One region of the Clostridium celatum genome, then DNA from elsewhere that is predicted to be linked to it. Evidence: predicted binding sites of a transcription regulator. Region 1 holds the regulator's gene; the other holds the start of a gene.
The links. The regulator HrcA, encoded in region 1, represses chaperone genes, less so after heat shock. The targets are predictions, from matches to a motif close to TGTTAGCACTCNNNNNNNNNGAGTGCTAACA.

Region 1 (4,460 bases):
GAAGTATCATTGCTGATATTTCTTGTGGTGAATAAACTTTATCATCTACATGAGTTTTATGGTCTGTTCCCATTTCTCTTTTTATTGAAATTATTGTATGTTCTGGATTTGTAATCGCTTGTCTTTTAGCAATTTGTCCAACCAATCTTTCTCCATTTGCTTGGAAAGAAACAACTGAAGGAGTAGTTCTAGCACCTTCTGAGTTAGTGATAACTACTGGTTCTCCACCTTCCATAACAGCTACACATGAATTTGTAGTACCTAAATCAATACCTATAATTTTTCCCATAATTTTTTCCTCCTCGAAATTACATATCTATTTAAAGATTTTCCTTAATTACTATTTTGCTACTGTAACCATTGAATATCTGATTACTTTTTCGCCTCTTTTATATCCTTTTTGATATACTTGAGCAACATCATTGCTATTTAAATTTTCATCTTCAACAACAGAAATTGCTTGATGTAAATTTGGATCAAATCCATTAGTTGTATCAATTTCTTCAACACCTAATTTATCTAAAGAGTTTAAGAAACCTTTTATAGTCATCTCAACACCCTTTTTAAGATCATCTACATTTCCATCTACAGCTAAAGCTCTTTCTAAATTATCAGCTACAGGAAGCATTTCCTTTAATACATCAGTACATGCATCAGTATATATTCCTTCTTTTTCTTTAGCTGTTCTTTTTCTATAATTGTCATACTCAGCTGTTAATCTAAGTAATCTATCTTTTAATGTTTCTAATTCATTAGAAAGCTTTTTATTTTCTTCTTTTAAATTTCTAATCATTGATAAATCATCTGATCCAGTGTTTTCTGAATTTTCTTCTTCTACTTCTTCATTTTCCGTAGACTCAGCAGTTTCTCCTACTGTTTCAGTTTCTTCTACTGTTTCAGCTTTTTCTAATATTTCTTCATCTTTTAATTCTTTGTTTTCTTCCATCCTTACACACCTCATCTCTTTTCATTCAATACTCTTGGTCCTGAAGACTTTTATTTAACTCCTTTATCACTTGTGCCATAATTGAGACTACTTTAGAATAATTAATTCTCTGTGGACCTATTAGTCCAATACTGCCAATTGGTCTTCCACCTAAAGAATACTCTGCTGTAATTACCGAGCAATCTTTTGCTTCAGGTATATAATTTTCATCACCAATTTTAATAGACATATCACCACTAGTTTCAAGTAACTCTATAACACAATCCTTATTGCTTATTAATTGAAGTACCTCTTTTGCCTTTTCAATATCGTTGTATTCTGGATAATTAAAAAGATTTGTTGTTCCTTCAACCACTAACTCTGATTTGGAGTTATTGTTTAAACTTTCATATAAAGCTGGAAGCATTGCATTAAATAAATCATCAAATCCTACTAATTCATTTTTTAGTCCATTAATAACCTCTAAGTTAATAGCTTCAATAGTTAAATTTTTAAGTTTACTATTTAATACTTCATTAATTCTACTTAGCTCATCATTACTTGGGGCATTTTTAACCTTGATTCTATGATTTTTTATAACTCCACTATCTGTTACAATTACTGAAATTAAATTTGTCTCATCAATTTTAATTAATTGAAGTGATTTTATATAACTTCTTTTCATTGATGGAGTTTGAACTATACATGTTAAATTTGTTAATTCCGATAATAAAACACAAGCTTCTTTTAAAATTGTATCAACTTCTTGCATAGCTGAGTTAATTAAATATTCTTTAATTCTAAGCTCTTCATCCTTACTTAACTTTTGTGTTTCCATTAGTTTATCAACATATAACCTATAGCCCTTACTAGATGGTATTCTTCCTGCTGATGTATGAGGCTGTTCTAAGTACCCCATTTCCTCTAAATCTGCCATTTCATTTCTTATAGTCGCAGATCCTACACCTAAATCATACTTTTTAGCTATTGTTCTAGATCCTACAGGTTCTCCCGTTACTATATAGTCATTAATAATGGCTTGAAGTATTTTTATTTTCCTTTCATCAATAGCCATCTCATCACCTCTATTTGTTAGCACTCATTTAAGTCGAGTGCTAATGACTACAATATCAATATATTCTTATTTGTTTTTTTTGTCAATTTCATATTTCTTTAAATTTTCAATTATTTTTTTGTATAATTTAGTTTTTTCTAAGTTTTCTCTTTCCATCTCTAAATTACTCCTTTTTTCTTAGCTTTTTAAATAGTCAACTATACAACCATTGAATTATCTATTTATCTAATATGAAATCAGACATAACAATATTAGATAATTCAATTCCTTTTGAAGTTAAATACATAAAATCATCTTTTACAACTAAAAGACCTTCTCTTATATTTTTCTCAATGACATGCTCATATATACTGTTTATATCTACACCAAATTTTTTATTAAATTTAGATAAACTTATCCCTGAAAGCATTCTTAATCCCATAAAAATAAATTCTTCTATTTCATCTTCTCTTGAATTTTTATGTTTTTCCATAACTACATTATCATTATTCTCTACTCTTTTTATATATTCATTCATATTATCTATATTAACCAATCTATATCCATCAATATAAGAACTACTTGCTAATCCTACACCAATATATTCACCTAAACTCCAATATACCTTATTGTGTTCACATTCTTTTTCAGGCAAAGCAAAATTAGAAATTTCATATTGGTGATATCCATACTTTTTTAATATATCTTTCGTCATTTTATCCATAATTCTTTCATCATCTTCTGACGGTATTTCTAATTTATTTTTTTCGTATAAAGAGTAAAATGCTGTACCTTCTTCAATAATTAAACTATATGCTGATATATGCTCTGGTTTTAACTCACATATTTTTTCCAATGTATATTTCCATATTTCTATTGTTAAATTTGGCAAACCATACATTAAATCTACATTTATGTTAGTAAACCCTATTTTTCTAGCTAATTTATAATTCTCTAAAAATTCATTAAAGGTATGTATACGACCAATTCTCTTAAGCAATTTATCATCACAAGATTGGAGTCCAAAACTTAATCTATTTACGCCATAATTTTTCATAAGCATTAATTTTTCTTCATTTACTGTTCCTGGATTGCATTCTATTGAATATTCTACGTTTTCCGATAAATTTAATTTTTCAACACAACTAAGTAACTTTTCTAATTCTTTTACTTCAAGATGCGAAGGCGTTCCTCCACCAATAAATATAGTTTTAATAATATAATTTGAACATTTACTTTCAATTTCTTTGACTAATGCATTTATGTAATCCTCTCTAAACTTTTCTCTCCCTGCAAAGGTAGGAAAATCACAATAAAAACATCTTTGTTTACAAAATGGTATATGTATATATAAGCTAATTTCTTTCATTATTTTCTCCTCCAAACTATATAATAATTTACTTAATAATATCTTCGATTATGAAAAAAGACATTGCTATTGCAATGTCTTTTCATTAACACATTTATTAGTCTACTTTAAGTACAGCCATGAATGCTTCTTGTGGTACTTCTACAGATCCCACTTGTCTCATTCTCTTCTTACCTTCTTTTTGTTTTTCAAGAAGTTTCTTCTTTCTTGAAATATCTCCACCATAACATTTAGCAAGTACGTCTTTTCTCATAGCCTTAACAGTTTCTCTTGCTATAACTTTAGAACCTATGGCAGCTTGAATTGGAACTTCAAACATTTGTCTTGGAATTATTTCTTTAAGCTTTTCAGCTATTCCCCTTCCTTTATGGTAAGCTCTTTCCTTTGGAACTATCATTGATAATGCATCGACTATATCTCCATTTAATAATATATCAAGCTTAACAAGTTCTGTCTTCATATATCCTTTAAATTCGTAGTCAAATGATGCATACCCTCTAGTTCTTGATTTTAATGTATCAAAGAAATCATAAACAATTTCATTTAACGGCATATCGTAATTTATAGATACTCTTGTTGTTTCAAGATATTCCATATCTATGAATGTTCCTCTTCTTTCTTGACATAAATCCATTATTGCACCAACATAATCTGTTGGAGAAATTATAGATGCTCTAACAACTGGTTCTTCCATATAATCTATTTCTGTTGGTTCTGGTAAGTTTGTTGGATTAGTTAAATCTAAAACTTCTCCATTAGTCTTAGCTACCTTATACACAACCGAAGGAGCTGTTGTTATAATATCTAAATTAAATTCTCTTTCTATTCTTTCTTGAATTATTTCCATGTGAAGTAATCCTAAGAATCCACATCTGAAACCAAATCCTAATGCTATAGAAGTTTCTGGCTCAAAATCTAGAGCTGCATCATTTATTTGTAACTTTTCTAAAGCTTCTTTTAATTCATCATATTTAGCACCATCTACTGGATAAATCCCTGAGTAAACCATAGGTACAGCTTTCTTATATCCTGGTAATGCATGTTCAGTTGGTCTATTTGCTTCCGTTATAGTATCACCAACTCTAGCATCAGCAACATTTTTAATAGATGCA
Region 2 (4,460 bases), on a different contig from region 1:
AGGAATGGGAGTTGGTGTATCCTTATCTAAACTAGCAGGAACTGTGTCAAAATTCGGAGGAATAGGTGTTATTTCTGCTGCTCAACCTGGTTATTTAGAAGAAGATTTTGAAAGTAATACTCTTCAAGCTAATCTTAGATCTTTAAAAAAACATATAAAAAAAGCTAAAGAAATTAGTAATAATGGAATTATTGGGGTAAATATTATGGTTGCTATGAATAATTATAGTGATATTGTAAAAGCAACTATCGAAGCTGGTGCTGACATTATTATATCAGGCGCTGGTTTACCTCTAAAATTACCAGAATATACAAAAGGTAGCTCTATAAAAATATTTCCTATAGTATCATCATTAAAAGCTACAAAACTTATTTTTTCTTATTGGAAAAAACATTATGATAAAGTTGCAGATGGTTTTATTATAGAAGGTCCTGAGGCAGGCGGTCATTTAGGGTTTAAAGCAGATAAGCTTAATGATGACATTATAAATTTTGATGATAATGTTTCTTCTATTTTAGAAGAAATTGCTAATTACGAAAAAACTTACAACTGCAAAATTCCAGTTATAGTTGGTGGTGGCGTATTTAATTCATCTGACATAAAAAAATATCTTTCATTAGGGGCTAGTGGTGTCCAGATTGGAACTAGGTTTGTTGCTACAGATGAATGTGATGCTCATATAAACTTTAAAAATGCTTATGTAAATTCTACAAAAGATGACATTAAAATAGTTAAAAGTCCTGTAGGAATGCCTGGTAGAGCTATTAATAACAAATTTTTAGAATCATTAAATTCAGAACATAAAAAAATAAGCAAATGTTATAATTGCTTAGTTCCATGTAATCCTCTGACTACACCATATTGTATAAGCAAAGCTTTAATTAATGCAGTTTCTGGAGATATTGATAATGGTTTAATATTCTGTGGTTCTAATGCCTATAAAATTAATAAAATTGTTTCTGTACAAGAACTTTTATCAGAACTTACTTCAGAATTAAATTAATAAATAAGAATAGTAGTAGCAAAATTACTATTTTGCTACTACTATTTTTTTATCATATCTACTTCATTAATTTACAAATATTATTTGTAAATTCAACTGGATCTTCAATTGATAAACCTTCTATTAATAAGGCTTGATTATACAATAAATTTGTGTATAATCCTAATTTTTCTTTGTCATTTTCATAGGCATCTTTCAAAGCATTATAAACTTCATGATTAACATTAATTTCTAATACTTTATCGGCTTTTACTCCTTGATTATTAGGCATAGAATTTAAAACTTTTTCCATCTCAATTGAAATTTCACCTTCATTTGATAAGCAAACTGGATGTTTCTTTAATCTCTTTGAAGCCTTAACAGCCTTAACTTTATTATTTAAAACTTCTCTCATTGTTTCAAATAAAGCTTTGCTTTCTTCTTCATTTTCATTATTTGAATCTTTTTCATCATTATTTTCTATTCCTAAATCATCGCTATATACTGACTTAAACTCTTTATCTTTATATTTCATTAACATCTTAATTGCAAATTCATCAATATCATCAGTACAATATAAGATTTCATATCCTTTATCTAGTAAAAGATCGATTTGTGGCATTTTTTCTATTCTTGCTATAGATTCACCTGTTGCATAATAAATATATTTTTGTTCTTCAGACATTCTAGTAACATACTCATCTAAAGTTACCATCTTCTTTTCCTTTGAAGAATAGAACATTAATAAATCTTGAAGAACTTCTTTTTCTGCTCCAAAATTATCATAAACACCAAATTTTAATGTTCTTCCAAAAGCAGAATAGAATTTTTCATAGCTTTCTCTTTCATTTTTAAGCATTTTTTCTAATTCGCTCTTTATTTTATTCTTTATATTTTTAGCAATAAATCTTAATTGTCTATCATGTTGAAGAATTTCCCTAGAAATATTTAAAGATAAATCTTCTGAATCAACAATTCCTTTTACAAATCCAAAGTAATCTGGAAGTAAATCAGAACATTTATTCATAATCATTACACCATTTGAATAAAGTTCTAATCCTTTCTCATAATCTTTTGTATAGAAATCATATGGCATATTTTCTGGAATATATAAAATTGCATTGTAACTTACAGTTCCATCTACACTTAAATGAATATGTTTTAATGGCTTATCAAATCCAAAATGCTTTTCATTATAGAAATTATCATAATCTTCCTTACTTAATTCACTTTTATTTTTTCTCCAAATAGGAACCATACTATTAATTACTTTTTCTTCAACGTAATCTTCATATTCATTTTCTGTTCCTTCTTTAAGTTTTCTTTCAGTTATATCCATTTTTATTGGATATCTTATAAAATCTGAATATTTTTTAATTAATGATTTAATTTTATATTCATTTAAATATTCATCAAAATTTTCATCTTCAGTATTTTCTTTTAAATGTAATATTATATCTGTACCTATAGTTTCCTTTGTAGCTGGCTCTATAGTATAACCTTCAACACCTTTAGACTCCCACTTGTAAGCTTCATCACTTCCAAAAGCTTTAGTAATAACAGTTACTTTATCTGCTATTAAAAATGACGAATAGAAACCAACACCAAATTGACCTATTATATCATAACCTTCTTTAGCTTCATTTTCTTTCTTAAATTGAAGAGAACCACTTTTAGCAATAACACCTAAGTTATCATCTAACTCTTCTTTTGTCATACCAATACCAGTATCAGATATTTTTATTATTCTGTTATCTTTATCTATTGATACCTTTATAAAATAATCTTCCTTATTAAAACTTATATTATCTGATGATAATGCTTTATAATAAATTTTATCAATTGCATCACTTGCATTAGATATAAGCTCTCTTAAGAAGATTTCTCTATGCGTATAAATTGAATTAATCATTAAGTCTAAAAGTCTTTTAGACTCTGCTTTAAATTGTTTTGTTTCCATAAAACTCTCTCCTTACATACTTGATTGTTAGCACTCACCAAACTCGAGTGCTAATACATATTTTTATTATATACCTTGTTTTTTTTTAGTCAATACCTTAAAAATTATTAATTGTATTTTTTACATTTTTGAAACATTTTTCATTTATATGTAAACCGAAGTATTGATATACATCTTAATATTTACTAATACTTCAGTTTTATATTTTTAATAATAATTCTATTTTATTAGAAGCTATTTTTTAATATTTCACTTATTAATTTATCATCTTTTATAATTTTCCCCATCAAATCATCTATAGTTAAATATAACATTCCGTTTCCTTCAATATTTTTATCATATCCTAATGATACAGTTTTCTTAATTAATTGTGCATAAATTTCTGTTTCACTTAATTTTCTTTTAAATACATCTTCTGCCCAATTAATTATTAATGCCAATGCTCCTGCAACATGCGGTGTTGCCATAGATGTTCCTTGCATCTCAGCAAATTTATTTCCTGGTGCTGTTGATAATATTCCCCTATTATTATATCCTTGTCCAGGTGCAACTAAATCAACTTGATTATTTGAAGCTGAAAATCTACTACTTTCTTTATTTGCATTAATAGACCCAACAGATATTACTTCATTATAAGCAGCAGGATAACTTAATTCTGTTGTTTTAGCTTTTGCATCTCCATCATTTCCCGCTGCACATACTACAAGTATCCCCTTATTTACTGCATTTTTTATAGCATCATGAAGTGCAATATCGTCATATTTTCCACCTAAAGACATTGAGATTATATTAACATTTTGTTTCACTGAATAATTTATCCCATCTACAATCCAGTTGTAGTTACCTCCATTTTTACTTAAAGCCTTAATTATTAAAAGATTTGCTTTAGGTGCAACTCCTACTACTCCATTTCCTATCTCACTTGCGGCAATAATTCCTGCAACATGAGTTCCATGTCCAACATAATCTGTTACAATACTCGTATTTCCTTTATCATCATCAGTAAAATTTCTTACACCTACTATTCTATCCTTTAAATTAATATGGGTAATATCACATCCAGTATCAATAACAGCAATAGTAATATTTTCTCCCTTTCTACCTCTATCCCAAAACTTTGGTGCATCTATAATATTAACTCCATCTGGAATACCACTAGCTACACTTTGTTGCTGAAGTACTGTATATGAAGTTAAATTTATATCTCTGTTTATCATAATATTTCCCCTCATTTTATCATTAGATTATTTTTATCTTCTAATAATAAAATACGAAGTAAACATTATTATGGTTACGAAAGGTTTATAAAATACAAAAGACGTTGCATTTTGTGCTGCAACGCCCCATAATCAAATTCTAGTTACTTTGTAACTAGATGACTATGCTTTTATTATTTCTTTTTATTAACTTTTTATTCATTATTTATTCTCATAATATAAATTGTACATGGTTATAAAATATATTATAATTATGGTAAATTTATATTTTAATATAAGGAGTGTTTATATGAAATTTTTA

Region 2: the regulator HrcA is predicted to act here: its motif matches at 2,968-2,998, upstream of htpG (molecular chaperone HtpG).

What each region holds. Positions count from the first base shown of each region.
Region 1 is NZ_JAJKGM010000002.1:47,308-51,767, reverse strand. It holds gene dnaK (molecular chaperone DnaK) at 1-289, opposite strand, end outside; gene grpE (nucleotide exchange factor GrpE) at 341-946, opposite strand; gene hrcA (heat-inducible transcriptional repressor HrcA) at 972-2,000, opposite strand; gene hemW (radical SAM family heme chaperone HemW) at 2,218-3,348, opposite strand; gene lepA (translation elongation factor 4) at 3,446-4,460, opposite strand, start outside.
Region 2 is NZ_JAJKGM010000006.1:56,508-60,967, reverse strand. It holds gene LPC13_RS04350 (NAD(P)H-dependent flavin oxidoreductase) at 1-1,003, shown strand, start outside; gene htpG (molecular chaperone HtpG) at 1,062-2,942, opposite strand; gene LPC13_RS04340 (S8 family peptidase) at 3,170-4,159, opposite strand; gene LPC13_RS04335 (zinc ribbon domain-containing protein) at 4,449-4,460, shown strand, end outside.